Regions from separate parts of the Massilia sp. Soil_C_3 genome, predicted to be linked through region 2. Evidence: riboswitches for the same ligand, from Rfam matches in the RefSeq annotation. Region 2 holds a riboswitch; the other holds the start of a gene.
The links. A riboswitch is a leader RNA that binds a small molecule or an ion and turns the genes downstream of it on or off. The one in region 2 is predicted to bind thiamine pyrophosphate.
Positions count from the first base shown of each region.

Region 1: another riboswitch for thiamine pyrophosphate. It lies ahead of thiC (phosphomethylpyrimidine synthase ThiC); the one in region 2 lies ahead of AC3A6F_RS06900 (TonB-dependent siderophore receptor).

Region 1 covers NZ_JBDGJG010000001.1:138,012-153,314, forward strand. The annotation lists gene AC3A6F_RS00595 (CIA30 family protein) at 1-663, shown strand, start outside; gene AC3A6F_RS00600 (sensor histidine kinase) at 663-1,778, shown strand; gene AC3A6F_RS00605 (response regulator transcription factor) at 1,775-2,380, shown strand; gene AC3A6F_RS00610 (hypothetical protein) at 2,375-2,842, opposite strand; gene AC3A6F_RS00615 (SMR family transporter) at 3,005-3,346, opposite strand; gene AC3A6F_RS00620 (DUF2147 domain-containing protein) at 3,386-3,835, opposite strand; gene AC3A6F_RS00625 (hypothetical protein) at 3,933-4,130, opposite strand; gene AC3A6F_RS00630 (alanine/glycine:cation symporter family protein) at 4,275-5,756, shown strand; gene AC3A6F_RS00635 (hypothetical protein) at 6,063-6,533, shown strand; gene AC3A6F_RS00640 (TetR/AcrR family transcriptional regulator) at 6,636-7,244, opposite strand; gene AC3A6F_RS00645 (MBL fold metallo-hydrolase) at 7,374-8,399, shown strand; gene AC3A6F_RS00650 (valine--tRNA ligase) at 8,601-11,399, opposite strand; TPP riboswitch at 11,488-11,594, shown strand; gene thiC (phosphomethylpyrimidine synthase ThiC) at 11,666-13,591, shown strand; gene thiS (sulfur carrier protein ThiS) at 13,592-13,795, shown strand; gene AC3A6F_RS00665 (thiazole synthase) at 13,809-14,612, shown strand; gene AC3A6F_RS00670 (bifunctional hydroxymethylpyrimidine kinase/phosphomethylpyrimidine kinase) at 14,609-15,303, shown strand, end outside.
Region 2 covers NZ_JBDGJG010000003.1:250,990-266,292, reverse strand. The annotation lists gene AC3A6F_RS06920 (MFS transporter) at 1-250, shown strand, start outside; gene dkgB (2,5-didehydrogluconate reductase DkgB) at 271-1,071, shown strand; gene AC3A6F_RS06910 (glutathione S-transferase) at 1,072-1,779, opposite strand; gene AC3A6F_RS06905 (DUF535 family protein) at 2,072-2,965, shown strand; TPP riboswitch at 3,026-3,123, shown strand; gene AC3A6F_RS06900 (TonB-dependent siderophore receptor) at 3,205-5,331, shown strand; gene AC3A6F_RS06895 (HDOD domain-containing protein) at 5,380-6,348, opposite strand; gene AC3A6F_RS06890 (hemin-degrading factor) at 6,583-7,728, shown strand; gene AC3A6F_RS06885 (AAA family ATPase) at 7,745-8,263, opposite strand; gene pnuC (nicotinamide riboside transporter PnuC) at 8,260-8,853, opposite strand; gene AC3A6F_RS06875 (S46 family peptidase) at 9,012-11,150, opposite strand; gene AC3A6F_RS06870 (GGDEF domain-containing protein) at 11,309-12,607, shown strand; gene AC3A6F_RS06865 (EcsC family protein) at 12,712-13,524, opposite strand; gene AC3A6F_RS06860 (HDOD domain-containing protein) at 13,563-14,537, opposite strand; gene AC3A6F_RS06855 (efflux transporter outer membrane subunit) at 14,589-15,303, opposite strand, start outside.

The sequences.
Region 1 (15,303 bases), on a different contig from region 2:
GCAGACCTGCTGCTGGTCGAGGGCAATCCGGCGGCCGACATCAAGGCCACGCGCCGCATCGTCGAGGTCTGGAAGGATGGCCAGAGCGCCAATGCCCTGCGCGATGCGCGGCGCCAGCGGGTGGCGCAGGAAAGCAGCGGGGCCACGCGCCAGGCGCTGCCGCCGGATGGCCGCATCAGCGACTTCAGCGCCAGCCGCCTGGGCAGTCCGTTCGGCAGCGGCTGGATGCCGTCGACCGACCAGATCGCGGGCGGCAAGTCGACCGTCAAGCTCGACGTGCTGGCGCCGCTGCCCGACGGGCAAGTGCCGCTGGCGGTGCGCGCCACGGTCGCGCCGGGCCTGCCGTTCGCGTGGTCCGCCGTGGCCTTCATGCCCGGCGCCCAGCCGATGCGGCCGGTTGACCTGAGCGCGGCGAAGACCCTGCGCTTCAAGGTGCGCGGCGACGGCAAGACCTATCAGGTGATGCTGATGGGCGCCGGCAACGCTCGGCCGAGCACCGTGCCCTTCGTCGCCAAGGGCGAGTGGGCGGAGATCAGCATGTCGCTGAGCGCCTTCGCCGGCATCGATCCGGCCGCCATCGCCATGCTAGCATTCAGCGCCGGACCGCAAGCCGGCGACTACCGCTTCGAACTCGCCGACGTGCGCCTGCTGGAACAAGAATAATGACGACGCCAACCATGATGACCACGCTCCGGCACGCGCTGGCGCGGCCCTGGATCCCGCCCGCCTACGGCAGGTTGCAATACCTGTGGCTGCTGTCGCTCGGCTACCTGTTCTGGAAATTCGCCTACGTGACGCCCGGCGCGCTGGAGGCGGCCCTGCTGGCGCTGACGCTGGTGGCCTTCGTTGCGTTGTACTGCTTCAGCTTCTGGGCGCGCGGCTGGCAGGTCCACGCCTGCGTGGCGGCGGGCTGCCTGTTCGGCGCATTGTGGGCGCGCTGGAATCCGGGCGCGGCCTGCTTCTTCATCTTCGCCTGCGCCATGTGCGCCCGTATCCCGCGGCCGGGCCACGCCGTCGGCGGCATGCTGGCGGTGCTCGCCGGCGGGGCGGCGGCGTCGTTCCTGGTCGAGGGCCGGATGCAGATGGTGTTCCTGTTGCCGCTGCTGCTGGTCGGCCTGCCGGTGGGCCTGTCGACCCTGATGGACCAGCGCCTGCGCGACTCGCGTGCCCGCTTGACGCGCAAGCAGGAAGAAGTGGAGCACATGGCGCGCATCGCCGAGCGCGAACGCATCTCGCGCGACCTGCACGACCTGCTCGGCCATTCGCTGTCGACGATCGCGCTCAAGGCCGAACTGGCCGGCAAGTTGGCGCGGCGCGACCTTGATGCCTGCGAACGCGAGATCGCCGACATCGAAGCCAGTGCGCGCAATGCCCTGGCCGAGGTGCGCGCGGCCGTCACCGGCTACCGCGAGAGCGGCCTGGCCCAGGCCCTGGCCAGCGCCCGCGCCAGCCTGCTGGCCGCCGACGTCGTGCTCGACGAACGGGTCGAGCGCATCGACCTGCCCCCCGCGGTGGAACACGTGGTGGCGCTGGCGGTGCGCGAGGCGGTGACGAATATCTTGCGCCATGCCCGGGCGTCGCGCTGCACGCTGTCCCTTAGCCGAGAAGATGGCCACGCCGTGCTGCGCGTGCACGACGACGGCCGCCTGCGCGATACCGATGAGCTAAGGCATGGCAACGGGCTGGCCGGCATGCAGGAGCGGGTGACGGCCCTCGGCGGGCGCATGAAACTGGCGGCCGGCGACGGCTTGGCGCTCGAGCTGCAGGTGCCGGCATGATCCGCGTCCTGATCGCCGAGGACCAGCAACTGGTGCTGGGCGCCCTGAGCGCGCTGCTGCGGCTGGAGCCGGACATCGAGGTGGTGGCCGGCGCGCTCGATGGCCGCGAGGCGCTGGCCCTGTGCGAGCGCCTCGTTCCCGACATCGTGCTGACCGATATCGAGATGCCGCACATGACCGGCATCGAACTGGCGCAGGCGCTGTCTTCGAGAAAGCTGGCCTGCCGCGTGGTGGTGGTGACGACCTTCGCCCGCAGCGGCTACCTGCGGCGCGCGATGGAGGCGGGCGTGCGCGGTTACCTGCTCAAGGATGCGCCGGTCGAGGCGCTGGCCGACGCCATCCGCGCCGTGCACGGCGGTGGCCGCGCGATCGCGCCCGAGCTGGCTTTGGCAAGCTGGAACGGCGGCAGCGATCCGCTGACCGAGCGCGAACGGCAGGTGCTGCGCCTGGCGGGGGAGGGCCGTTCCAGCGTCGAGATCGCGCGCCAGGTCCACCTGTCGGAAGGAACGGTGCGCAACTATCTGTCGGAGGCGATCAGCAAGCTGGGCGCCGGAAATCGTGTGGAAGCGTACCGGATGGCGCGTGACGCCGGTTGGTTATAGCGTTTGTGTGGTGCTGCGTTCGCGCTGTGCGTTGCGGCGCAGCGGGATCCATTGGATTGGTTTTGGCCCGCGCCGGGAAGGCGTCCTGGGCACGATCGGCTGTTGCGGCACATGGGTCAGCGGATAGATGAAGCTGAAATACAGAAGGATCGTCAGCATCAACAGGAAGGTACACAGATAGACCATCAGCATATTGCTGGCATGCCAGATGACGACGCCGCTGGCGCTGAAGGGCATCATCAGGAGCAGGGCGGCGAACGAGCGCAGCATGGCGTCGCGGTTCATGCGGTGGCCGGCCATCGCGACCAGGAAGAAGCCGCCCGAGCCGAGCGCCACGCCGACCAGCACGATGTACGGCTCGATCCAGTCAGGAATGCCGTGCGCGGTCGAGGCCAGCAAGGCGGCCGGCAACAGGATGCCGAACACGCCGCCAGCCAGGCTGAGCAGGCGAATCACGCGCATGGCCCGTCCGCGGAAGACGGGGCGTGCGGCACGCGCTACGGAAGTCGGTTTCATTGCGCCAGTCAGGTTCCAAGGTGGGTTGGAAGTAACGTCCGGCAACACGTCACGGTTGACGTGATGTTCGCGATAGCATAGCCGACATTGCCCGGGGCGTGAACCAGGCTAGTGCCCGACGCTCTTCGAAAACAGGTTAATGACCAGCACGCCGGCAATGATCAGGCCCAGGCCGGCGATGGCCGCTAAATCCAGGCTTTGCTTGAAATACAACCAGCTGACCAGGGAGATAAGCACGATGCCGACGCCGGACCAGATCGCATAGGCGATGCCGGTGGGCAGCACGCGCAGGCTGAAGGTGAGCAGGTAGAACGACAGGGCGTAGCAGCCGACCGTGATCAGGCTCGGCAGCGGGCGGGTGAAGCTGTCGGAAGCCTTGAGAGCGGTGGTGCCGATCACTTCGGCGACGATGGCAAAGCCAAGGAAGATATAGGCTTGATTGAGGGTCATCAGGATGAAAAACGGCCCGTCGCCGGGCCGCAGTGAGGTTTATTGTTCGCGCTGCCAGGTCTGGGTGCGGCCGAACATCGGGGCGCCGACATAGCCGCGTACTTCGAGCTTGCTGCCGTTGTCGGCCAGGCTGGCCTTGCTCTTGTAGGTCTTGCCGTTGGACGGATCGAGGATCTGGCCGCCGGTGTAGTCGTTGCCTTCTTTCTTGAGGCCCGAGAGGATCGTCATGCCGATGATCGGCTGGTCCTTGCGCGCGTCGCTGCATTTCACGCACTTGGGATTCTGGTCCTGGTCCGCCGGGCGGAACAGTTTCTCGATCTTGCCGGTCAGGACTCCGCCTTCCTCGGTGATGCGCACCAGCGCCTTCGGCTTGCCGGTCTCGTCATCGATGGTTTTCCAGGTGCCGACCGGCGAGGCGCCTTGCGCGAACGCGGCGGCGGGCAGGGCGAACATGGCGGCGATCAGGCCGGCGCGCATCAGGTGTCGCATGGGGTGTCTCCAGTGTTGTTGTTGGTACGGCAGAGTGTAGCAAAGTCACCTGGCACCGGGAGGGGCCGGAATCAGAGGATTCCTTCCAAAACCGGCATCAAGGGGCGTTGCGCACGTCTTCCGGCGTGACCTGGTGACGCCGCTCGGCCGGGCGGGTCAGCACGCGCATGGTGACGTCCAGCGGCACCCCGAGCTCGGCGAGCTGGCGCGCGGCGCTGGAACGGTTCTCGGCGGACGCTTCGTGGATCACGGCGTCGATGCGCAGGGAGGTCTTGTAGTCGCTTCGTCGGTCCATGCGCCGATCCTACCATGTCTTGACACATTGCCATTTCCTGTTGGGCTGGTGGCGAATGGCAGCCAGTCTATTTTTTTCCGATGCATGTTTTTCATGAATTGTTGTATCTTGTGGCATCTTTTTTCCACGTCACAAGGACATTGCATGCTCGACCTGGTCAACGCCATCAACGGCATCATCTGGAGCCCCATCATGATCGCCCTGTGCCTGGGCGCCGGGCTGTATTTCTCGGTACGTTCGCGCTTCCTGCAGCTGCGCCACGTGCGCGAGATGGTGCGCCTCATGCGCGAAGGCAAGAGTTCGGAGCAGGGCGTGTCCTCGTTCCAGGCGCTGGCCATGACCTTGGCCGGCCGGGTCGGCACCGGCAATATCGCGGGCGTGGCCACCGCGATCACCTTCGGCGGTCCGGGGGCGGTGTTCTGGATGTGGATGATGGCCTTCCTGGGCGCCAGCTCGGCCTTCGTCGAGTCGACCCTTGGCCAGGTCTACAAGGAACCGGTGGGCAACCAGTACCGCGGCGGTCCCGCCTTCTACATCGAGAAAGGCCTGGGCATGAAGCGCTACGCCTGGACTTTCGCGCTTGCCACGCTGCTGGCGACCGGGCTGCTGCTGCCGGGCGTGCAGGCCAACTCGATCGCCGAGGGCCTCAAGACCGCGGCCGGCATCGATCCGCTGTACACCGGCATCGGCCTGGCCGTGGTGCTGGCCATCATCATCTTCGGCGGCGTGCGCCGCATCGCCAGCTTTGCCGAAGTCGTGGTGCCGTTCATGGCCGCCGCCTACATCCTGGTCGCGATCGTGGTCGTGGCAATGAACATCGGTGAGCTGCCGGGCGTGCTGCAACTGATCTTCAGCTCGGCCTTCGGCCTGGACGCCGGCTTCGGCGCCATGCTCGGCCTGGCGATCCAGTGGGGCGTCAAGCGCGGCATCTACTCGAACGAGGCCGGCCAGGGCACCGGCCCGCATGCTTCGTCGGCGGCCGAAGTGAGCCACCCGGCCAAGCAGGGCCTGGTGCAGGGGTTCTCGGTATACATCGACACCCTGTTCGTGTGCTCGGCAACCGCCTTCATGCTCCTGATCACCGGCCAGTACAACGTCGAAAACCCGGACGGGACGCCGGTGTTCGTCGGCATCCAGGGCGTGGCCTCGGGGCCGGGCTATGTCCAGACCGCGCTCGAGAACGTGCTGCCGGGATTCGGCGCGCTGTTCGTGGCGATCGCGCTGCTGTTCTTCGCCTTCACCACCATCGTCGCCTACTACTACATCGCCGAGACCAATATCGCCTACATGGACCGCCACGGCCGCCATCCGTGGCTGCCCTTCGTGCTCAAACTGTGCATCGTCTCGGCCACCATCTACGGCGCGGTCAAGACCGCCGACGTGGCCTGGGGCCTGGGCGACATCGGCGTCGGCCTGATGGCGTGGCTCAACATCGTCGCCATCGTGATGCTGCACAAGGTAGCGTTCAAGTGCCTGCGCGACTACGAGGCGCAGAAGAAGGCCGGCAAGGATCCGGAGTTCGATCCGAAGGCGCTCGGGATCGAGAACGCGCATTACTGGGAACAGCGCGCGGCCGCCTTGCGCGCGCCGCAAGCGCCTGTGCGCGACGACGCGCCGGTCAAGTAAGCCACTCGCGCAGCGCCAGCCAGGACTGGCGCAGGCTGCGCTCCCCATTGGCGAGTGCCGCCTTTGGCATGGTGCGCCATCTGGTCCATGAAAACGGCGGCACGGTGTGCTATGCAAGGTCGGTGGGCAAGGGCGCCCGCTTCGTGAACATCTTCTGATGGCATCCGGTTCGCGTCCGTCCGCGTATATGGGTCAACGCCAGGATGAAGGGAGCGATCGATGTCGATTATTACGGGTACGCACAACGTTACATGGCGCTTCCAGGGGATGATGAGTTCTTGCTGGTTAAAGTGCATTGAAATGCTCATGGAAACCAAGCACAACACCATTTATGGCTTGGACCAGCGTGGCGCCAGGCGCACTGCTCACACGCCGGGAGTAATCGACGCGTACCGGAAAAACCGCGGTTCGCGCATTGAGTTGCATGCGCAGGAATACGGACTCGCCACCAATGGAAGCCTGGTAACGTGCGAGGAGGTAAGCGTGTGGAGGGCAGCGCTGAGGAAAGGTCCGGTTATCGCCGAAGGCTTGTACGGCGCCGGCAAGCTCGGCTGGGGTAGGCATGTGATCCTGATCGTCGGCATCAGTCGAGAGGGCAAGCTGGCTTACCTCAATCCGAACATCTTCAGCTATGTCACGAGCAAATCGACGCGCCTGTCGTATATGTCGATAGCGCGTTGTCAGAAGTTGGCGTCGGTACCCCTGCTCAACGGGCCGTTCTGGCAGTTGACGACGGATATCCTCGCCGCCGGGCACATTGTCAGGAAACCGGAATAGGTCCTCACCGGTTGAATCGACGTCAGCCGCGCCTGCGCAATGTCGGCCATCGGCGCGCCAGGCGGCAGCGGCAGCGCAGGGCGCCCGCGCCGTGCCCGACTTTTAGCTGGCGAAGTAGGACAGGAACATCGATACCGCGGCGTCGATGATTCGCTCCTGTTGCTCGGGCGAGAGTGGCGCGGCGCCCATCGCGATCTGCGGCCAGAAAGCGAAGGTCTTGATCTGACCCTGCAGCAGGGTCGCCGCGAACGAGGGATCGCCCGGTTTCAGCTTGCCGTCGGCCTGGGCCGCACGGATCCAGACCGTGACACCTTCTTCGCGCTCGCCCAGGCGGGCAATCACCGGCAAGGTGCGCTCGGGCGCGTGAATCGCTTCGCCGATCGCCACCCGCGCCAGCGCGATGAATTCCGGATCGGCCAGGGTGCGCATCTTCAGCGCCATCAATTCGACCAGCTGCTCGCGCAGGCTGCGGTCGGGCCGGTAGCCCAGTTCGAGCTGGCCGGCGCTGCTCTCGAACATCTGCATCACCGTTTCGGCGAACAGTTCTTCCTTGCTGGCGAAGTGGTTGTAGACGGTGCGCTTCGAAACTTCCGCAAGCGCCGCGATGGCATCCATGCTGGCGGTTTCGTAACCGTGGACGCGGAACTGCTCGGCAGCGGCGGCCAGGATGGCGCTGCGTTTTCGGTCGGTCAGGCGGGTCGGCGTGTGCATACGCGAATTCTACACTCAGTAGTTTACTTTCTCAAAAGTAGATACTACACTGTGTAGTGTACTTTACGACTATCCATTCATATCATGCGCCTACTATTCGGCACTATCCTACTTGGAGCAATCGCTATCATGGCTGCCTGCACCTCCTTCGCCAGCACCACTACCGCACCTGTTTCGCCACAATTCCACGACGGGAAATACCGCAACCCGGTCGAGATGCACAAGATGAGCTTTGGCGAAATGGCCAAGCTCTGGTGGATTTTCCTGTTCGACAAGCCCAAGGGCACGATTCCCGAGCAGGCGGTGCCGGTGCGCGCCCTGAGCCAGGCGGCGCTGCTGGCCGCGCCCGACAACACCTTGTATCGCCTCGGCCACTCGACCATGCTGATCAAGCTCGGCGGCGAGTTCTATCTCACCGATCCGGTGTTCTCCGAGCGCGCTTCGCCCGTGCAGTGGGCCGGCCCGGCGCGCTTCCATGCGCCGCCGATCTCGATCGACGAACTGCCGCCGATCAAGGCCGTGATCCTGTCGCACGACCACTACGACCACCTCGACCACGCTTCGGTGAAGGCACTGGCGGCCAAGACCACGCTGTTCCTGACGCCGCTGGGCGTGGGCAACCGCTTGATCGACTGGGGCGTGGACCGCGCCAAGGTGCGCCAGTTCGACTGGTGGCAGGGGACGGAGGTGGGCGGCGTGCGCATCACCGCCACCCCGGCCCAGCATTTCTCTGGCCGCGGCCTGCACGATGCGGGCAAGACCCTGTGGGCCTCGTGGGTGATACAGCATGACGCGCTGCGCCTGTTCTTCAGCGGCGACACCGGCTACTTCAAGGGCTTCAAGGAGATCGGCGCCAGGTTCGGCCCGTTCGACGTCGCGCTGCTGGAAACCGGCGCCTACGACAAGCGCTGGCCCGACGTCCACATGCAGCCCGAGGAAACCATGCAGGCCTTCCTCGACCTGAAAGCGGGCTGGCTGTTCCCGGTGCATAACGGCACCTTCGACCTGGGAATGCATCGCTGGCAGGATCCGTTCGACCGCATCGCGCAGCTGGCCGACGACAAGGGCGTCAAGCTGACCACGCCCGAGATGGGCGAGGCGCTGGACCTGAAACAGCCGCATGCCGGCGGCCGCTGGTGGCAGGGCTTGAAATAAAGAAAGGCTGCGAGAGTCTGCGTATCGAAACGCTCATTTTTCCAGCAACCAAAAAACGTCGTCCCCGCGGAGGCGGGGACCCAAGTTTCAAGCAGACCACTTATGCGAATTTAAGTGACTGCTCAAGCTAGCTTGGGTCCCCGCCTGCGCGGGGAGTCGTTACTGCCAGTGGCAGTAACGACGCGCATCTGACAACGACGATCAGGCGGCCGGCAGCTTCTCCAACTGCTCCTGCATCTTGGCCAGCGTGGCCGAGAAGTTCGCCACCCGTTCCTGCTCTTGCGCCACCACGGCGGCCGGCGCGCGGGCCACGAAGCTTTCGTTCGACAGCTTGCCGTTGGCCTTGGCGATCTCGCCGGAGACGCGGGCGATCTCCTTCGACAGGCGCTCGCGTTCTGCGGCGACGTCGATCTCGACCTTCAGCATCAGCTTGGTGGTGCCGACGATCGACACCGCGGCTGGCGATTCCGGCAGCGCGTCGACGATCTGCACTTCGGCGAGTTTACCCAGCAGCTGGATGTACGGTGCGAACACCGCCATCCTGGCGCGATCGGCTTCATTGCCCGGCTCGACGATCAGCGGCACGCGCACCGACGGCGACAGCGACATCTCGCCACGCAGGTTGCGGGTGGCGTCGGTCAGCGCCTTGAACTGCTCCATCCAGGCTTCGGCTTCTTCGTCGACCAGCGAGGTATCGGCCAGCGGGTAGGGCTGCAGCATGATGGTCTCGCCCGATTTGCCGGCCAGCGGAGCGATGCTCTGCCACAGGGCCTCGGTCACGAACGGGATGATCGGATGCGCCAGGCGCAGGATCACTTCCAGCACGCGCAGCAGCGTGTGGCGGGTGGCGCGCTGCTGGGCTTGCGTGCCTTGCTGCACGCGCACCTTGGCCACTTCCAGGTACCAGTCGCAGTACTCGTCCCATACGAACTTGTAGATGCTGCCGGCGATATTGTCGAAGCGGTAGTCGGCAAAGCCTTTCGCGATGTCGAGCTCGACGCGGTTCATCAGCGAGATGATCCAGCGGTCGGCGGGGGACAGATCCTCCGCAGCCGGAGCGCCGCAATCCTTGCCCTCGGTGTTCATCATCACGAAGCGGGTCGCGTTCCACAGCTTGTTGCAGAAGTTGCGGTAACCCTCGGCGCGGCCCAGGTCGAAGTTGATGTTGCGGCCCAGCGAAGCGTAGCTCGCCATGGTGAAGCGCACGGCGTCGGTGCCGAAGGCCGCGATCCCGTCCGGGAATTCCTTGCGCGTGGCCTTGGCGATCTTCTCGGCCGCGCGCGGGTCCATCAGGCCGGTGGTGCGCTTGGCCACCAGGGTCTCGACGTCGATGCCGTCGATCAAGTCGATCGGGTCGAGCGTATTGCCCTTCGACTTCGACATCTTCTGGCCCTGCGAGTCGCGCACCAGGCCGTGCACGTACACGGTCTCGAACGGCACCTTGCCGGTGAAGTGGGCGGTCATCATGACCATGCGCGCCACCCAGAAGAAGATGATGTCGAAGCCGGTGACCAGCACCGACGACGGCAGGAACATCTTCATGTCCGGCGTTTCTTCGGGCCAGCCCATGGTCGAGAAGGGCACCAGGGCCGACGAGAACCAGGTGTCGAGCACGTCGTCGTCGCGGCGCAGCGCACCGGTGATGCCTTGCGCGGCGGCCTTAGCCTGGGCTTCCTCCTCGTCGCGCGCGACGACGATGCTGCCGTCCTCTGCGAACCAGGCCGGGATGCGGTGGCCCCACCACAGCTGGCGCGAGATGCACCAGTCCTGGATATTACCCAGCCACTGGTTGTAGGTGGTGCTCCAGTTCTCGGGCACGAACTTGATCTCGCCGCTGGCGACTTTTTCCAGCGCCACGTCGGTGATCGATTTACCCGGATTGAACGTGCCTTCCGGGGCCGGCTTGGTCATGGCGACGAACCACTGGTCGGTCAGCATCGGCTCGATCACGACGTTGGTGCGGTCGCCGCGTGGAACCATCAGCTTGTGCGGCTTGATCTGTTCCATCAGGCCCAACGCTTCCAGGTCGGCGACGATCTGCTTGCGCGCGGCGAAGCGGTCCAGGCCCTGGTATTGGGCCGGGCCGTTTTCGTTGATCTTGGCGTCGAGCGTGAAGATGCTGATCGGCGCCAGGTTGGCGCGCTGGCCGACGGCGTAGTCGTTGAAATCGTGGGCCGGGGTGATCTTGACGCAGCCGGTGCCGAATTCCTTGTCGACGTAGCTGTCGGCGATGATCGGGATCTCACGATCGGACAGCGGCAGCTTGATCATCTTGCCGTGCAGGTGCAGGTAGCGCTCGTCGGTCGGATCGACCGCCACGGCGACGTCGCCCAGCATGGTTTCAGGACGGGTGGTGGCCACGGTCAGGTGGCCGCTGCCATCGGCCAGCGGATACTGGATGTACCACATCGAGCCGTCTTCTTCCTGCGAATCGACTTCCAGGTCCGACACGGCCGTGCCCAGCACCGGATCCCAGTTGACCAGGCGCTTGCCGCGGTAGATCAGGCCCTGCTCGTACAGGCGCACGAAGACTTCGACCACCGACTTCGAGCGGGTCTCGTCCATCGTGAAGTATTCGCGCTTCCAGTCGGGCGAGGCGCCCAGGCGGCGCATCTGTCCGGTGATGGTATTGCCCGACTTTTCCTTCCACTCCCAGACTTTTTCCAAGAAGGCGTCGCGGCCGAGGTCGTGGCGCGAGATCTTCTGGGCGTCGAGCTGGCGCTCGACCACGATCTGGGTGGCGATGCCGGCGTGGTCGGTGCCCGGCACCCAGGCGGTGTTGTAGCCGCGCATGCGGTAGTAGCGGGTCAGGCCATCCATGACGGTCTGGTTGAACGCGTGGCCCATGTGCAGGGTGCCGGTCACGTTCGGCGGCGGCAGCTGGATGCTGAACGACGGCTTGCCCTCGTCCATGGTGGCGGTGAAGTAACCGCGTTTTTCCCACTCGGCGCGCCAGAACTGTTCAATATCGGCTGGCTCGAAAGACTTGGCTAATTCCATGATGTGGTCGGAGTGATATTTTCGAAAACAACCATTATAAATTACAAGCGCGTATAATTTACTGCGCTGGACCGGGGAAACTCGGCCGGCAAAACGCTAGGGGTCCTATGCGTCGTTACAACGGCGCGTGGGTGAGAAATACCCTCCGAACCTGATCTGGATAATGCCAGCGAAGGGAAGCAGCCGAATCGATGCAAGCGTGCGCACATCCGCGTCCGCCCTGCACCCGGCACCTCCTTTGCTGGCTCCGCAAGCAAGGGAGCCACATGAACGCACCTCTGAAGTCATCCCGGGTATTCGATGCCGCCACCGCCACGGTGGACCATGCGGCCATCAACCCACTACCCAATTCGCGCAAGGTCTATATCGAGGGCAGCCGGCCCGACATCCGTGTGCCGATGCGCGAAATTGGCCAGTCGCCTACGCCCGACAGCTTCGGCGCCGAGCCGAATCCGCCCCTGTTCGTCTACGACACCTCCGGCCCGTACACCGAGCCGGGCACGGCGATCGACATCCGCAGCGGCCTGGCGCCGATGCGTCAGGCATGGATCGCCGAACGGGGCGACACCGGGCAACTGGACGGCCCGACCTCGCACTATGGCCAGGCACGGCTGAACGATCCGCAGTTGGCCGCGCTGCGCTTCAACCTGCAGCGGGCGCCGCGCCGCGCCCATGGCGGGCGCAACGTCACCCAGATGCACTACGCGCGCGCCGGGATCATCACGCCCGAGATGGAATTCATCGCCCTGCGCGAAAACATGCAGCGCAAGGAATACATCGCCTCGCTGGAGTCGTCAGGCCCGATGGGCCAGCGCGTGGCGGCGCTGCTGGGCCGCCAGCATCCGGGGCAGTCCTTCGGCGCCAGCATCCCGGCCGAGATCACCCCCGAATTCGTGCGCTCGGAAGTGGCGCGCGGCCGCGCCGTCATCCCGGCCAACATCAACCACCCGGAACTAGAGCCGATGATCATCGGCCGCAATTTCCTGGTGAAGGTCAACGCCAATATCGGCAACTCGGCCGTCACCTCGTCGATCGGCGAGGAAGTGGAAAAGATGACCTGGGCCATCCGCTGGGGCGCCGACACGGTGATGGATCTGTCGACCGGCAAGCACATCCACGAGACGCGCGAATGGATCCTGCGTAACAGCCCGGTGCCGATCGGCACGGTGCCGATCTACCAGGCGCTGGAAAAGGTCAATGGCAAGGCCGAGGACCTGAGCTGGGAGATCTTCCGCGACACGCTGATCGAACAGGCCGAGCAGGGCGTCGACTACTTCACCATCCACGCCGGCGTGCTGCTGCGTTATGTGCCGATGACGGCGAACCGCCTGACGGGCATCGTCTCGCGCGGCGGCTCGATCATGGCCAAGTGGTGCCTGGCCCACCACCGCGAATCGTTCCTGTACACGCACTTCGAGGACATCTGCGACATCATGAAGGCCTATGACGTCTCGTTCAGCCTGGGCGACGGCCTGCGTCCCGGCTCGATCTACGACGCCAACGACGAAGCCCAGCTGGCCGAACTGAAGACCCTGGGCGAGCTGACCCAGATCGCCTGGAAGCACGACGTGCAGACCATCATCGAGGGCCCTGGCCACGTGCCGCTGCACCTGATCAAGGAAAACATGGACCTGCAGCTGGAGCAGTGCCACGAGGCGCCGTTCTACACGCTGGGACCGCTCACCACCGACATCGCGCCGGGCTACGACCACATCACCTCGGGCATCGGCGCGGCCAATATCGGCTGGTACGGCACCGCCATGCTGTGCTACGTGACGCCCAAGGAGCACCTGGGCCTGCCCGACAAGAACGACGTCAAGGACGGCATCATCACCTATAAGATCGCCGCCCACGCGGCGGACCTGGCCAAGGGCCATCCGGGCGCCCAGCTGCGCGACAACGCGCTGTCGAAGGCGCGCTTCGAGTTCCGCTGGGAAGACCAGTTCAACCTGGGGCTCGACCCGGACAAGGCGCGCGAATTCCACGATGAGACCCTGCCGAAGGATTCGGCCAAGGTCGCCCACTTCTGCTCGATGTGCGGCCCGCATTTCTGCTCGATGAAGATCACCCAGGAGGTGCGCGAATATGCCGCCGCCAGGGGCGTGCAAGGGGAGACCGCGCTAACGCACGGCATGCAGGAAAAGGCGATCGAGTTCGTCAGGAACGGCGCCCAGCTGTACCGGGAGGTGTGAATGACGCCAATCGAAGTCAACGGGGCGCCGTGCACGGTGCCGCAGGGCCAAACCCTGTTCGGCCTGCTGGAACAGCTAGGCCTGAGCGGACAGGGGATGGCGCTGGCGGTCAACCGCGAGGTGGTGCCGCGCCAGCAATGGCTGCACCGGCGCCTGCAGGAGCAGGACCGGGTCGATATCGTGCGCGCCATCGGTGGCGGCTGACAGGAGACGAGACATGAATGCATTGAACGACATTAAACAGGACGTGCTGACCATCGCCGGCCGCGCTTACCAATCGCGCCTGCTGGTCGGCAGCGGCAAGTACCGCGACCTGGCGCAGACCCGAGAAGCCACCCTGGCCGCCGGCGCCGAGATCATCACGGTGGCGATCCGCCGCGTGAACATCGGCCAGGACCCGAACGCGCCAAGCCTGCTGGACGTGCTGCCGCCGAACGAATTCACCATCCTGCCGAATACGGCCGGCTGCTACACCGCCAAGGATGCGATCTACACCTTGCAGATGGCGCGCGAGCTGCTGGGCGGCCACAAGCTGGTCAAGCTCGAGGTGCTGGGCGACCAGAAGACGCTGTTCCCGCACATGCCCGAGACCCTGGTCGCGGCCGAGGCGCTGGTGAAGGACGGTTTCGACGTCATGGTCTATTGCAGCGACGATCCGATCCAGGCCCGCATCCTGCAAGAGATCGGCTGCGTGGCGGTGATGCCGCTGGCCTCCCTGATCGGCTCTGGCATGGGCATCCTCAACCCCTGGAACCTGTCCCTGATCATCGAGCAGGCCACGGTGCCGGTGCTGGTCGACGCCGGCGTCGGCACGGCGTCGGACGCCGCGATCGCGATGGAACTGGGCTGCGACGGCGTGCTGATGAACACCGCGATCGCCGCCGCGGGCGATCCGGTGCGCATGGCGCGCGCCATGAAGCACGCGGTGCTGGCGGGGCGCGACGCCTGGCTCGCCGGCCGCATGCCGAAGCGCTTCGCCGCCTCGCCTTCGTCGCCCGTCGAAGGAAAGATCACGGGATGACACCCTGCGTGCTGGTGTTCGCCGGGCTCGATCCCGGGGGCGGCGCTGGCCTGGCCGCCGACATCCTGGCGATCGCGGCGCAGGGGGCGCACCCGCTGCCCGTGGCCACCGCCCTGACGGCGCAGGACAACAACCGGGTCCATGCATCCGCGCCGGTCGATGCCGATTGGGTCGCGCGCCAGGCCGCGCCGCTGCTGGCCGCCTTCGACATCGGCGCAGTCAAGCTCGGCATCCCCGGCAACGCCGCCAACGCGGCGGCGATCGCGGACGTCATCCGAGCCTTGCGCGCGCGCCGGCCCACCTTGCCGGTGGTGCTCGATCCGGTACTGTCCAGCGGCCATGGCGATGCGCTGGGGCAGGGCGACGCTATCAAAGCGCTGCGCGAACTGCTGGCGCTGGCGACGATCGTGCTGCCCAACCTGCCCGAGCGCGAGGCGCTTGGGGGGCATGGTGGCCGCCAGATGCTGGTGACCGGCGGCCACGCCTTTGGCGACACCGTCGTCAACCGCTGGCTGGTCGACGGCGTCGAGGCGCGCGCCTGGCGCTGGCCGCGCCTGCCGCACGGCTACCACGGCAGCGGCTGCACCCTGGCCGCGGCGCTGGCGGCGCGGCTGGCGCTGGGCGAGCGCATGGAATCGGCGCTCGACGCGGCCCAGGCCTATACCCACCACACGCTGGCGCAGTCGTATGC
Region 2 (15,303 bases):
CGAACGCGATGCGCCGCAGGCGGTGGATGTCGCCTCGGGCCTGAACATCGCCGCCTTCAACGTCGGCATTGCCCTCGGCGCCTGGGGCGGCGGCCTGATCGTCGCCCACCTCGGCCTGATGGCCACACCGTGGATCGGCGCCCTGGTCGTCGTCGGCGCCCTGCTGCTCACCACCCTGGCCGGCTGGCTCGACCGGCGCGAAGGCGTGCCGGCCAAGGCGGCCGTGCGCAGCGCCGTCGCCACCCACTAACTCAACGAAAAGGACACACCATGAACATGCCACAACTCGGCCTCGGCACCTTCCGCCTGCAAGGACAAGCCGCGATCGACTCGGTCGCCACCGGTCTGGAACTGGGCTACCGCCACATCGACACCGCCCAGATCTATGGCAATGAAACAGAGGTCGGCCAGGCGCTGGCGGGGTCGGGCGTGCCGCGCCGCGAGGTCTACCTGACCACCAAGATCTGGACAGAGCACCTGCCCGCCGACAAGCTGGCCGCCAGCCTGAAGGACAGCCTGCGCAAGCTGCGCGTCGAGCAGGTCGACCTGACCCTGATCCACTGGCCCTCGCCCGGCGCCGCCGTCCCGGTGGCCGAGTCGATGCAGGCCTTGCTGGCAGCGCGCGACGCCGGCCTCACCGGCGCGATCGGCATCTCGAACTTCCCGGTGGCCCTGATGCGCGAGGCGATAGCCGCCGTCGGCGCGGACAATATCGCCACCAACCAGGTCGAGCTGCATCCCTATCTGCAGAACCGCAGCGTGGCGGACTTCGCGCGCGCGGCCGGCATCCAAGTCACCGCCTATATGCCGCTGGCCTATGGCAAGGTGATGAGCGACCCGACGATCGGGGAAATCGCGCGCCGCCACGGGGCCACGCCGGCCCAGGTGACCCTGGCCTGGCTGCTGGCCAAGGGCTATGCCGTGATCCCGTCGTCGACCAAACGCGACAACCTGGCCGGCAACCTGCGATCGCTCGGACTCGTGCTGGGCCAGGAGGACAGCGCCGCCATCGATGCGCTCGACGATGGCGCTCGCCTGGTCAGTCCCGACTTCGCCCCGGCCTGGGACTAATTACCGATCGAGCTCGGGATAGCGGCGGAAGATGCCTTCCTCGTTGAAGGGGATGCGCCGGTCGGACGCGAGATAGGCGGCGATGTTCGGCCGCGCAGCCACCCGGTCGCGCAGGCCGGTGAGCACCGGATGCTCCTGTTCGATCTTCTTCATCGCATTCGGGAAGGCATAACGCAGGCCCTCGATGACTTGGAACAGCGACAGGTCGGCATAGGTGATCTTGTCGCCCGTGAGATAGTCGCGCGGCTCGGGGTTGGACAAGAGGCGCGCGAAATACGCCATGAACTTGGGGATACGCGACTCGACGAAGTCGGCCGAGCGGCGCAGCGCCTCGGGTTTCTGGTCTTCGTAGTACAGCGCGGACGCGATCGGGTGATGGGTGTCGTGGGCCTCGGTCACCAGGTCGGCGATGGTCAGCTGCAGCTGGTGCACCCACAGGCGGCCCGGATCGGTGCGCGGCGCCAGGCCGTGCTGCTCACCCAGGTAGAGCAGGATGTTGGCCACCTGGCCGATGACCAGCTCGCCCGCCTTCAGGAAGGGCGGCGCGAAGGCCGGATACTCCTCGACGTCGAGCGCCGCCATCAACAGGTCGACGCCACCCTCGCGGCGCGCCACGTCGACGTAGTCGGCGCCCGCTTCTTCCAGCGCCAGGCGGACGAATTCGCCGCGTCCCTGGATGCTCGGCCAATAGAACAGTTCATACGCCATCTGCTTCCTCCATTGCTGGTTGGTTCCGGCGCATTATCGATGATGAATGAAGAAGCGTGGCGCGCTGCAAACATGGTAGTCTTGTCGTGCATGCCTAAAAACAACCATAAGTTAATACGTCCAGAGAGAGTCCCATGACAGATCACGCCCGCCTTGGTTCCCAAGCACTGTTTGCACTTCGTCCGGGCACGAGCTAGCAATTCGGCACATAATTGCAGAACGGAATTATTTCTTGTCATTGCCGGGCATGGACCGGCAAGATAAAGACCTTCTACGCCGAATGGAGCGCTCGATGATCTTCGCTCGTCTCACCCAACGCTGGCATGCGCTGCGCTACTGGCGCGAGCACCAGTCCCTGTCCCGTCTCAAGCTGGTGCGCCGCCTCGAAAACGCGCCCGACGACGACCTGTTCCGCCATGTGAGCGGCCGCGACTACCTGGCCCGCGGCATGAAGGTGCGCGAGCGCATGCGCTGCGTGCTGGCCCACTACCGCTTCGAAGAGACGACCTTCAACGCCGCCTACCGGCAGGCCGCGCACCATGGCGGCCTGGTGTTGTGGCAGCATGAGGACGACAGTGGCAGTTTCATCATGCGGCTCGAGCACGCGCCCCGCATCGACCCCGAAGGCGAACTGACGCTGTCCCTGGTCGTCGACGGCACGGTGCTGCACCGCCTGTCCTGGACCTGGGTCGAGGGCGCGGTGGTGGGCGTCGACCTGCCGATCGTTCCCTTCATCACCCGCAACGCCGGCCTGTGGCGCGATGCCGGCGGCGCCTTCGAGACCTTCGAGCGCGTCTTCCCCAACAATTCGCCGAGCTTCTTCTGCTTCGCCGCCCTGCAGGGCGCGGCGCAGGTGCTGGGCTTTAACCGGGTGGTCGCGGTGCGCGGCAGCGCGCACGTGGCCTATGAAGCGGCGCAAGACAAGGCCTTCGAGAACGCCTACGACGGCTTCTGGCGCATCCTGGGCGGCTCTGATCTGGACGCGCGCAGCTTCCTGGTGCCACTGCCCTTCTACCTCAAGCCATTGCAGGACATGCCATCGAAGCACCGCAAGCGCGCGGCGCAGCGGCGCGAACACTGGCGCGCCATCGGCGACGCGGCGCGCGCCGTGCTGCTGCGCCACATGGTGACGCCGGCCGCCACCCAGCCAACGGTGGCCGAGGCGCCGTCGACCGCGAAAGCCTGAGCGGCGCCGATCGACCGGCTTGACAGATTCACCACGGCCGCCCGGGGCCGTGATACACTCGCGACTCGCTAGGGGTCCTGGAACGTTGTTCCGGGTGAGAGATACCCTTCGTACCTGATCTGGATAATGCCAGCGAAGGAAAGCGCAAAGCAGCATCCCCATTCGTTTGCCCTTCCCCCACGTTGGCTCCGGCTTTGATAAAAGCGGCGCGCCACGTAGCGCGCGAAAACGAGCAAACCATGACATTCACCTCGAAGCACACCATTCTCGCCTGCGCCATCGTGCAGGCGTTTTCCCTGTCGTCCCAGTCCTTCGCACAAGAGACTGCGTCCGTCGTCGTCACCGGCAGCAAGTGGATCGCCCTCGACCGCGCCAGCGTCGGCGGCTTCGCCGACGTGCCGCTGCTCGAGTCCCCAGCCTCGATCACCTCGATCAGCCAGAGCCAGATGCAGGACCTGTCGATCCGCAGCGCCACCGACGCCGCCCGCTACGACGCCTCGATCGGCGACGCCTACAACGCGATCGGCTACGCCGAGCAGTTCTCGATCCGCGGCTTCGCGCTCGACAACGCCACCAGCTACCGCAAGGACATGATCGCGATCTCGGGCGACACGCAGATCCCGATCGAGAACAAGGAACGCATCGAGGTCTTGCGCGGCCTGGCCGGCCTGCAGGCCGGCGTCGCGGCGCCGGGCGGGATGATCAACTTCGTCACCAAGCGTCCTACCAATGCGCCGCTGCGCCAGGCCACGGTGGAGGTGCGCGAGCGCGGCACCGTGTACGGCGCGGTCGACCTGGGCGGCCGTTTCGAAGACCGCCGCTTCGGTTACCGCATCAATGCCGCGGCCGAGGACCTCAAGTCCTACGTGCGCGGCGCCGACGGCGAGCGCCAGTTCGTGTCGGCCGCCTTCGACTGGCAGATCACGCCGGACGCGCTGTTCCAGATCGACCTCGACCACCAGCACAAGTCGCAGGTCACGGCGCCAGGCTACCAGCTGATCCGCAATGAAGCGCTGCCCACCGGGATCTCGGCCAAGACCCTGCTCAACGACCAGCCCTGGACCCGCCCGGTCGATACCGACAGCAGCAATCTGGGCCTGCGTTTCGAGTACCGCATCAACGACGCGTGGAACGCCACCGTCAGCGCCAACAAGCATTGGTTCAAGCGCGATGACTTCACCGCCTTCCCTTACGGCTGCAGCAACGAGGACGACGGCTACTATCCGGGCTACTGCTCCAACGGCGACTACGACGTGTACGACTTCCAGAGCACGGGCGAGCGCAAGACGCCGTGGGGCCTGCAGGCGATGCTGCAGGGCCGCTTCGACACCGGCGCGGTGCGCCACTCGTTGACCATCGGCGGCTCGTATGCCGAACGCCACGACAGCTTCGGCGAATACGTTTACGACTACGTCGGCTCCAGCAATATCTGGAACCCGACCGTCGTGCCGCCGGTCTCCAGCGACCGCGTGACCGGCCCTGTGATGCAGCGCCGCAGTACCGAAGAACGCTCGCTGTTCGTGCAGGACGTGATGACCCTGTCGCCGCAGTTCACCCTGCACGCCGGCGTGCGCTACGTGAAGCTCAAGCTCGACGCGCTTGAAGAAATCGAGGGCGGCTGGGTGCACACGAAGGACTCGTTCGCGCTGCCGAACGTGGCGCTGGTGTATGCGCCGGCGCGCGACTGGCGCGTGTACGGCTCGATCAGCCATGGCCTGCAGTACGGCGGCATCGCGCCGATGGAAACCACCAACCAGAACACCGCGCTGCCGCCGAGCCGCTCGAAGCAGCTGGAGTTCGGCGTCAAGCGCAACGTCAACGAGCAGCTGGCGCTGTCGGGCGCGTTGTTCGAGATCCGCCAGGGCCTGGAATACACGAACGCGGCCAACACCTTCGTGCGCGCCGGCGAACAGACCCACCGCGGCGTCGAGTTGTCCGCGATGGGCCGCGCCACGCCCGACCTGAACTACAGCCTGTCGCTGATGGCGCTCGACACCGACCAGAAGGACACGGGCGACGCGTCGACCGAAGGCAAGCGCGTGACCAATGTGCCTGAGCTGCGCACCACCGCCTGGGTCGAGTACGCGGTGCCGCAAGTGGCGGGCCTGAAGCTCGACGCGCAGTGGCAGTACTCGGGCAACAAGGTGTTCGATCCGGCCAACCGCGTGAAGGTGCCGGGCTATCACGTGGCGGGGTTCGGGGCGTCCTACCTGCTGCGCGCGGGTGGGCTGAACACGATCATCCGCGCGCGGGTGGACAATGCATTCGACAAGTTCTACTGGCGGGACGTGACGCAGTCGCTGGGTGGGTATTTGCTGCCGGGGGCGCCGCGCACGTTCAAGTTGTCGGCGCAGATCGATTTCTAGGCATTCGCCCGCTTCGCCTGCCACGCGCGCCGTGGCAGGCATCATGCATCAATCCGACAAATCCGCCAGCTTGCCCAGGCAACGCCGCTGGAAACCATTCAGCCCGCGGGTGATGAGCACATCATCGTCTTCGATCACCTCGGCATCGAGCAGCAACCGCAGCTTGGCGATGCGGTCGCCCTGGGCCAGCGCCTGCGCGAGGTGCGAACCATCCGGTTCGCCGGCCTGCTCGATCGCCTCCACCACCTCGGGCGGGAAGTCCCAGTGGTTGGCGATCACCGACGACAGCTGGCGGCTGGCCGCGAACAGTTCGATGCCGAATTCGCTGGAACCGGGCACCCTGCCTTCGCAGATGCGGTCAGCCACCTGGAACGCGACCTGCAATCCCAGATTCTGCATCAGGCCGGCCAGGTAGGATTCGAACACGCCGGCCGACAGGCCCGGCGCCATCACGCTGGCGGCGAACGCGCAGCGTTCGGAATGCTTCCACACATTGGGCGCCACCTGGCGCGCCACGCCCTGGACCTTGACCCGCACCAGCGGCCGGAACGCGATGCGCGCCAGCAGCATGCGCAAACCGTTCAGGCCGAGCATCGTCACCGCGCCTTCGAGTGTTTCGATCGGGGTCACCGGCCGGTAATAAGCGCTGTTGGCTTCGCGGATCACTTCGGCCACCAGCACCAGGTCGCGCCCGACCTGCGCCGACAGCGCGCCGGTCGAGATGTTTTCGTCGGACAGCGCGGTAAGCAGCTGCGACACCAGTTCGGGAACGCGCGGCACCAGGCCGGACGCACAGACCGGATCGGCCGCCAGCGAACGCACTTCGGCCAGGATCTGGGCTTCCTGCCCGGGCTGGGCGTTGAAGCCGCTGGAGGCGGTCAGCCAGCGGTAGAAGGTGGCGTGGACATCGTTCGCCATGTCCTCGTCATGTTCGATCGTCGCCGTCGTGCCGACGCTGGCCGCAGCTTCTGTCTCTTTATCTGAACCGCCCAAAAAGCGTCCTATCCAGTTTTTCATAGCGTCTCGCCGTACGTTCGAAATCCGATGATTGTAATGCCTTCTAGAAACAAATAGTCATCAGGGTGTAAAGATTTATTGTTTGTAACGACATCCAACACCGATTCGCATCGGCCCCTGTGCGCCCGGTCAAGAAATCCCTGCCAAAAAGTCGGAAGAGCACGTTGCAAATGATAATGATTATCATTTAGTATGCTTGATCGCATTTGCAAAACAAACAAGGAGCACACATCCATGAAACTTACCCGTCATCTCCTGGCCGCAGCCATCGCCCTGGCCTTGATCCCGGCGCAGGCCGCCCCGCAACTGGCGCAGCAGTGGGCCGAGCTCAAGGCCAAGGAGCCGCGTCTGCAGATGCGCGACGCCGCGCGCCAGCTGAAGGTATCCGAAGCCCAGCTGCTTGCCACCGGCATTGGCAGTACCGTCGTGCGCCTGAAGGAAACCGACCATGCGCCGCGCGAGATCATGCGCCGCGCCCTCGACCTGGGCAAGGTGATGGCGCTCACGCGCAACGAGAACGGCGTGATCGAGACCACCGGCGTGGCCATGCGCATTCCAAAGCAGGCCGAGAAAGGCAGCGCGGACGAGGCCGAGCGCGAAGCGCGCAACCTGAACATCGCCGGCGGCTACCTGGGCGGTCCGATCGACCTGCGCTTCCAGTTCGCCAAATGGAAGTACGCCTTCGCCGTGACGCAACCCGGCCGCGACGGCGCCGGGGCCGGCCAGCGCAGCCTGCAGTTCTTCGACGCCAGCGGCAACGCCGTGCATAAGCTCTACCTGCGCGACGACGCCGAGGTTGCGGTGTTCGACAAGCTGGTGGCCGACTTCCGCCATCCGAGCCAGGGCGCGCAACTGGACGTGGCGGCCGCCGCACCGAAGCCTGCCGAAAAGCCCGACAGCGCGGTCGACGTCAAGGAATTCCAGACTGCCTGGCAAGAGATGACCGATGTGCACCAGTTCAACCGCATCGTGTCGGAATTCGGCCTGACACGCGAACAGGCGCTGCGCCTGGCCCCTGGCGGCGTGGTGCAGAAAGTCGCGCCGCAAGCGGTGCGCAAGCTGCTCGAGGATGCCGCCAAGGACGGGGTCGCGATCATGGCCTTCCTCGGCAATGGGGCGCTGACCCAGATCTACAGCGGCAAGGTGAACAAGGTGATGGCGGCCGACGGCTGGTTCAATGTGCTCGATCCGGACTTCAACCTGCACCTGCGCGACAGCGCACTGCGCAGCGGCTACGTGGTGCGCCGCGCCGGCGTCACCTCGGTCGAGTTCTTCGACGACCAGGGCGAGCTGGTGGTGACCTTCTTCGGCGTGCGCGAGCGCGGCAAGCCGCAGCCGCAGTCGTGGACCGACCTGGCGGCCAGCCTGCCGAAGGCGTAACCGTCAGGACTGAGATTCAGCGCTGGCCGAGCAGCCCCTGAACCTGCCGCATCCGGTGCGGCAGGTCGCCGGCCAGCAAGGTGTAGGCGATGCCGCGCGCGGCCAGCGTCTCCACCAGCATCCTGTGCACCATCTGGCGCACCTCTTCCGATTCGCGCTGCAGGCCGTCCGGCTCCCACGGGGTGTCGGGTGCGGTGACGAAGGTCCAGGCGTAGTCGTGGCGCGCATCGAGCCGCGCCAGCTGTGCATCCACCCTGCCCCAGTACACGCGGCTGTACAGCGCCGTCATCAGGGGCGTGGTGTCACAAAACAGCAAGCGGCTTGCCTGCGCAGCAGCCGCATCCTCGCGCGCGCGCTGGGTCAGCGCGATGCCATACTGGTCTTCCTCGTGCGGCACCCTTCCCAGCGTATCGACGAATTCGCGCAGGTATTCGGGCACCCACAGTGTGCCGTAATGGCGCGCCAGCGCTTCGGACAAGGTCGACTTGCCGGACGACTCGGCGCCGAGGATGGCGACTCTTTGCACGCCGCTCATGCTGCCTTGCGCGCCAGCGCCGACCAGGTGCGCAAGCCGGCGATCGCCAGCAGCACGAATACGCCATACAGCACGGCGGTCAGCACCAGGCCTTTGTACAGGTAGAGGCCGACGTACAGGATGTCGACCGCGATCCACACATGCCAGTTCTCGACCTTCTTCCTCGCCAGCAGCAGTTGGCCGACCAGGCTGCCGGCGGTCAGGAAGGCGTCCGCGTGCGGCACGTCGGTGTCGGTGAAATTGTCGAGGAAGGTCGACAGCAGCACGAAGCCAGCCAGCCAGGCCGCCAGCGACCAGGCGCGCCCGTTGGGCTTGAGGAAGCTGGGCACCAGCGGCGCATTGCCGCTGCCGTTCAGCCACTGGTACCAGCCCCAGACCGAGGCCGCGATGAACACGAACTGCAGTCCCATATCGCCGTACAGGCGCGCGTCGTAGAACACCACCGCATAGGTCGCGGACGAGGCGATCGAGAACAGCCAGGCCCAGTGCTTCTGGCGGATGTTGAGCACGACGGTCGTGACGGCCAGCAGGAAGGAGATCAGTTCCAGCGGCGAGGTCGTGAGGCCGGCGAGGATGAGGGGTTCGTTCATTCGGTCGACAATGATGATGAAACGCGCGCGAATACTTTTTGCTCAAAACCGTCGTTCCCGCGAAGGCGGGAACCCAAGTGCTCTCGGCGCAATCGTAACGCTTGCAAACTTGGGTTCCCGCCTGCGCGGGAACGACGTGCAGAGGATTGTGGCCGAAATTACTTCTTCGGATACTTGATCGTCATTTCCTTGAGCAGGTTGTCGGCATGGTCGACTTCCTTCATCACCCACAGCATGTAGCGGATGTCGACGTGGATCGCGCGCGTGATGGCGGTGTCGAAGTACCAGTCCTTGGTGATCGATTCATAGGTCGAATCGAAGTTCAGGCCGATCAATTCGCCACGCTTGTTCATCACGGCCGACCCCGAGTTGCCGCCGGTGGTGTCGGCGCTCGACAGGAAGTTGACCGGCACCGTACCCAGCGCCGCATCCTTGAACACGCCATAGCGCTTGCCCTGGATCGCCTGCTTGAGCGGGGCCGGCACGATGAATGGATCCTTGCCGGTTTCCTTCTCCAGGATGCCTTCCACCGTGGTGAACGGCCCCTTGACCAGGCCGTCGCGCGGCGAGAACGGCGACACGGTGCCGTAGGTCACGCGCAGGGTCGAGTTGGCATCCGGGTAGACGGGCTTGCCCTGCGATTTCTTCCATGCGATCACGGCCGCCATGTATTGCGGGATCACGCGTTCCAGGTTGCCGTCGATCTCATTGCGACGCTCTTCCAGGGCCATGCCGGCGTCGTGCAGGCGCACCGCGAGCGCGATAAACGGATCGTTCGACTTGCGGAAAGCATCGACGTCCTTGCCCATCCAGGCCAGGCGCGTGGCGGTGTCCGACAGCGTGCTGGCCTTATACATGCCCGCCAGCGCATCCTGCGCCGGCAGCAGCGCGTCCACGCCTTGCGGGCGCACCTTGGCGTCGATGCTGGCGTAGCGCGCCAGCGCGGCGGCATAGCGCGCCTGGTCGACGCCAGGCACCAACGACTGCTCCAGGCGCGCCAGGCGCGCCTTGATGAAGCCCAGGTCGCGTTCCTGGTAGCCGCTTTCGCGCTCGGCGTCCGGCTTACCGCGTTCCAGCGCCAGGCGATACAGGGTGCGCGCGCTCTTGAGCAGGTCGCTGTGGGTGGCCTCGAGCCAGGCGGCTTCCTGGCGCTGCAGCGCCATGTCCTGGGCGATCACGCCGTCGAGGTCCGCCAGCAGGTTCTGGTTGGCGCCCGCGTGCGACTTCTGCCAGGCACGGAACTCGGCATCCTGCACGTCCTTGATGACCGCGATGTCCTTGCGTGCGAAGCCGTCCAGCAGGCCCTTGGTCTTCTTGAGCACGTTGTTCAGGCCCTTGTCGACGCTCGCATAGGCCACGTTCCAGGCCGGATTGCCCTGGGTCGCGGCGGCGATCACCGACAGGTCGGCGGTGATGGTCGCGGCCTTGGCCGGCAGGTCGACGTCGTGCGCGAAGCGGATCTCGCTCGGCAGCTTGTAGCGGCTGGTGCGGCCCGGGTAGCCGGCCAGCAGGATCGGATCGCCGTTCTTCAGGCCCTCGGCCGAGACAACGAGGAAATCCTTCGACTTGTACGGCACGTTGTCAGGCGACGGGTCGGCCGGACGGCCATCCTTGCCGACGTAGGCGCGGTAGAAGGCGTAGTCGCCCACGTGGCGCGGCCACTCGTAGTTGTCGATGTCGCCACCATAGTTGCCGATGCGGTCGGACGGCGCGTACGCCAGGCGCACGTCGCGGATCATCAGCTGCTTGATGCGGTAGTACTCCAGGCCGCGGTGGAAGGCCGGCACCGAGCAGCGCGTCGACTTGTCGGTTTCGCACTCGGCCACCAGGGCCTTGATGCGTGACTGGACCAGCGCATGGCGTTCGCGGCCCGACATGGCCGGGTTCAGGCCCTCGAGCACGCGCCCGGTCACGTTCTCGACCTTCTCGGTCACGTACACCAGCGTGTTCGGGCCGCCCGGCAGTTCGTCGGCGCGGGTCTTGGCCAGGAAGCCGTCGACGATGTAGTTCTTCTCGGGCGTGGCGTTGCGCTGGATGGCGCCATAGGCGCAGTGGTGGTTGGTCACCACCAGGCCGTCGGGCGACACGAAGGACGCCGAGCAGCCGCCCAGCGAGACGATCGCGCTCATCGGATGCTTGCCCAGGTCGGCCAGCTTCTCGGCCGGCATGGTGATGCCGATGCGTTTCAGTTCGGATTTCAGTTGCGGCAGCTGGTGCGGTTGCCACTGGCCTTCGTCGGCGAAGGCGGCGCTCGCCGCGCCAAGGAGGGCGACGGGCAGGACGATCGATTTGAACAAGACAAGTCCCTGAGATGAAAAAAGCAATGCGCGAGTATATCCCCGTTGGGTGCTGGCCGTGTGGTTTTATAAGGGATTGACGGCGGTCCCGGTGGCGTCAACATCGCGTCATATTGCCGTGGCAAGATGTCACATTATGCAGAAAAAGGCAGGCAGACATGAGCACCGAGGCCCCCTTGTACCGACACCAGGTCCTCTTCCTCTCCCAGAGCTTCTTCATCAAGGACAACCGCGCCGAACTGCTGCTGCACGCGCACAAATACGATTTTGACATCCGTTTTTTCAGCGAAGTGGCCGAATTCACGGCCGCCGTCGCGGCCGACCGTGGCGCCAGCCTGTTCGTGATCGACCTCGACACCCTGCACAATATGCAGGCCGACCTGCACGACAGCCGCAAGACCCTGATGCTGGGCGAGCTGCTCGAACGCCTGCCGCGCGAGCACGCGTATGTCTATCTCCAGTCGGGCCGCCAGGGCAGCCGCTTCCTGCTCCAGCAGCGCCTGGTGGACAGCAACTGCCTGGCGTATGCCGAGAAGCCGATCGCCAACGATGTCCTGGTCGACAAGCTGTTCAATCTGTTCATGCGCACCAAACGCGGCGACCTGGTGTCGGTGGTCCACCTCGGCCAGCCCGGGGATCTCGATACGGCTGCGCTGCTGGCGCAGCAGGTCGACGTTGTCCACCACCTGGACCCGACCACGCTGCACCTGCGCGTCAAAGAGCTGCAACCCGACCTGGTCGTGATTGCCGACGACGAGTACCGCCGCCTGGACGCGTTGGCGCGCGTCATGAAGAAAAACATCGAGGCCGATCCGGTGCGCGAGATCGTGCTGCTCCAGCGCCGCCCCGACGACGCGCTGGCGCGGCGCGCGCTCGGCGACGGCTTCGATACCGTCCTGCAGGCCACCGCCGGCCTGGTCGAGGCCCAACTGGCCAACCGCGCGGCCAGGATCCGCGTCAGCAAGGACCTGATCGGCAAGGACCGCGCCACTGGCCTCTTGAACAAGGTGGGCCTGCAGCGCAAGACGCAAGACCTGATCCGGCAAGCCACGCTCGAGGACAAGCCGCTCGCCTTCGGCGTGATCGACATCGACAAGTTCAAGACCATCAACGACACCTGGGGCCACCACTTCGGCGACATCGTCATCAAGCGCCTGTGCCTGTGCCTGGCGCCGCAGCTGGGCGAACGCGACCTGCTGGCGCGCTTCGGCGGCGAGGAATTCGTGCTCGTGTTCTGGGATTGCACGCCAGACGTGGCGTGGCGCCGGCTCGATGCGCTGCGCCAGGCCTTCGGCGCGGTCGAGTTCCAGGTCGCGCGCGGCGAGACGCGGCGTTTTTCGTTCAGCGGCGGCCTGGCCGCCTTTCCCGAACATCGCAGCGAGAACGCGCTGTTCCTGCGGGCGGATGCGATGTTATATACCGCCAAGGAGAGCGGGCGAAATCGCATCTGCCCGTAGGGTTGGCGGCTGCGCCGCCGACGCGGTGATGGTTGGCTGCGAGATCATCCGGCGCGAAATCGGCAACGATAACGATCACCGCGTCGGCGGCATAGCCGTCGACCCTACGTGAGCAACCCCACCGGCTCGTCGGCCAGGACGATCGCCTCGTACTGCTGGCGCACCGCTCCCTCGCCATACAGGCGCTCCAGCCGCCGCACCGCGAAGTGGCCGCGGCTCATGTTCTGGAAGTGGTCGACGAACAGCAGGTTGATGGTCGCGCCGCCCACCGCGCCCAGGGCCGGCACCAGCATCGCGGCCGCCTTCTGGGTCACGTGCACCTGGAAGCGCGCCGCCACCGTGGCGATCAGGCGCAGCAAGGCCGGCGTCGTGGCGGCGTTCACCGACTTGGCCGCCAGCGCCTGGGCGGCTTCGCTCACCGCCCGCGCCAGCGCGATGCGCATCGCGAAATAGCCCGAATCGGCGGCATCGTCACCGCCGCTCGGCCCGCCCATGGCCAGCACGCGCAGGCATTCCAGCCGGGTCTCGACATCTTGTGGACGTTCGCCATTGGCGCGCGCGATCTCGGCGATCGAACGCAGCATGATGACGGTGGACAGCGGCAGGTCGACCAGGAGGCCAGGCAGGCCGAACACGCCGCCCACGCCACCCGACAGGCTCGCCGCGAACTTGTGCAGGCGCGGGTACGATGCCTCCTTGCCGCCGTCCGGCATGGTCGACAGCGCCCCCGTCAGCGCATACTGCAGCGCATGCTCGGTCGCTCCTCCCACCTTCTTTTGCCACGGCGCCGGCAGGCGCTCGATGGCCGCTTCGATCGGCGAACCGACCAGGTTGCTGATGCGCGCGGCCAGGCCGGGATTCTCCAGCAGGCGCTTGGCCTCGTGCAGCTCGGCCAGGTGTTCGGCAGTCATGTTCATGGCGATTTCCTCTCGAAAAAACGCGATGCAATGCAGCGTTAGCCCGGCAAATCGGTCAACTTGCCCAGGCAGCGGCGTTCGAAACTGTCCAGGCCTTCGGTCACGAGCGCGTCGTCCTCCAGCACCACGTGGGCGTCGAGCAGCAGTCGCAGCTTGGCGATCCGGTCGCCGCGTTCGAGCGTCTGCGCCAGCGGAGATGCGTCCGGCTGGCCGACGCCGGCGATGGCTTCCACCACGTCAGGCGGGAATTCCCAGTGGGCGGCGATGGTCGCCGACAGGCCGCGGCTGACGTCGAACAGGCGCCGGCCGAATTCGCTGGAGCCTGGAATCTTGCCACTCTCGACCGCCCGCTCCGCCAGGCGGAAGGCCACTACCAGACCCAGGTTCTGCATCAGGCCGGCAAGATAGGCTTCGAACACGCCGGCGCCCAGGCCCGGCGCCATCAGGCTCGAGGCCAGCGCGCACTTCTCGGACTGGTTCCAGACCAGCGGCGCCGCCTGACGCGCAAAGCCCTGGTCGGCCATTTTGATCAGGGGCCGGAAGGCGATCCGGGCCAGCAGCATGCGCAGGCCGTTCTGGCCGATCATCATGAGGGCGGCATCGAGCGACTTCACCGCCTGCAGCGGCCGGTAATAGGCGCTATTCGCCTCGCGGATGACCTCGGCCACCAGCACCAGGTCCTGCTCCACCTGACGCGCCAGGTCGCCGGTCGAGACCTCGTCGTCAGCCAGGTCGCGCAGCAGCTTGGGGATGAGTTCGGGGATGCGCGGCACCAGGCCGCTGGCCGCCTGCGGGTCGGCTGCCAGCGTGCGCACCAGGTCGAGGATGTGTTCCTCGACGTCCGCTCCCGCCTGGTATCCGCCGGATGCGGTCAGCCAGCGGTAATAGGCGGCGTCGACCTGGACGCCGTGGTCGTCTCCCAGCTCGTCCGCCTGCTGCGATGAGCCAGCGGTGCCAGCGGCGTCAGGCGCCTTATCGGCGCCGCTCAACATGCGATTAATCCAGTTTTTCATGGCGTATGCCTGACTATCGATAATCGCAGCATTGTAATGCCTGACGCATGATTACTGCGCGGCGTCCGCCAGCCTTTGTTCCTGCCAGCCACCGCCCAGCGCCTGGATCAGCGACACCGCCGCCGTCTGGCGGTCGGCCTGCACCTGCACCAGCGAACGGCGCGCATTCAGGGCCGTCACCTGGGCCTGCACCACCTCGGTATAACTCACCTGCCCCGCCTTGTAGCGGTTCAGGATCTGCTCTTCGACCAGCCCGGCCGCCTCTGCCGCCTCGGCACGCAATTGCTGCTGCTGTTCCAGCACGCGGGTGGCGGACAGGCCGTTCTCGACGGCGGCGAAGGCGTCCAGGGCCACCTGGCGGTAGCGCGCCACGGTTGCCTGGTGGCGCGCCTCGGCGCCTTCGACGCTGGCGCGGGTGGCGCCGGCATTGAAGATGGTCTGGGCCGCCGACAGGCCGAACGACCAGGCCGCGGCGGATGCCGAGAACAGGTCGCCCACGCGGCTCGTATTGTTGCCGTACGAAGCAGACAGGCCGAAGTTCGGGAAATAGGCCGAGCGCGCGACGCCGATGTCGGCATTGGCCGCCGCCACGTCGCGTTCGGCGGCGGCGATGTCGGGGCGGCGCTGCAGCAGGGTCGAAGGCATGCCGACCGGCACGTCCGGTACCGACACATGCCATGGCGCCGGCGGCAAGGCGAAGCTTGAGGGGGTCTGGCCGATCAGCACCGCGATCGCGTGCTCGAGCTGGGCGCGCTGGTTCTGCAGG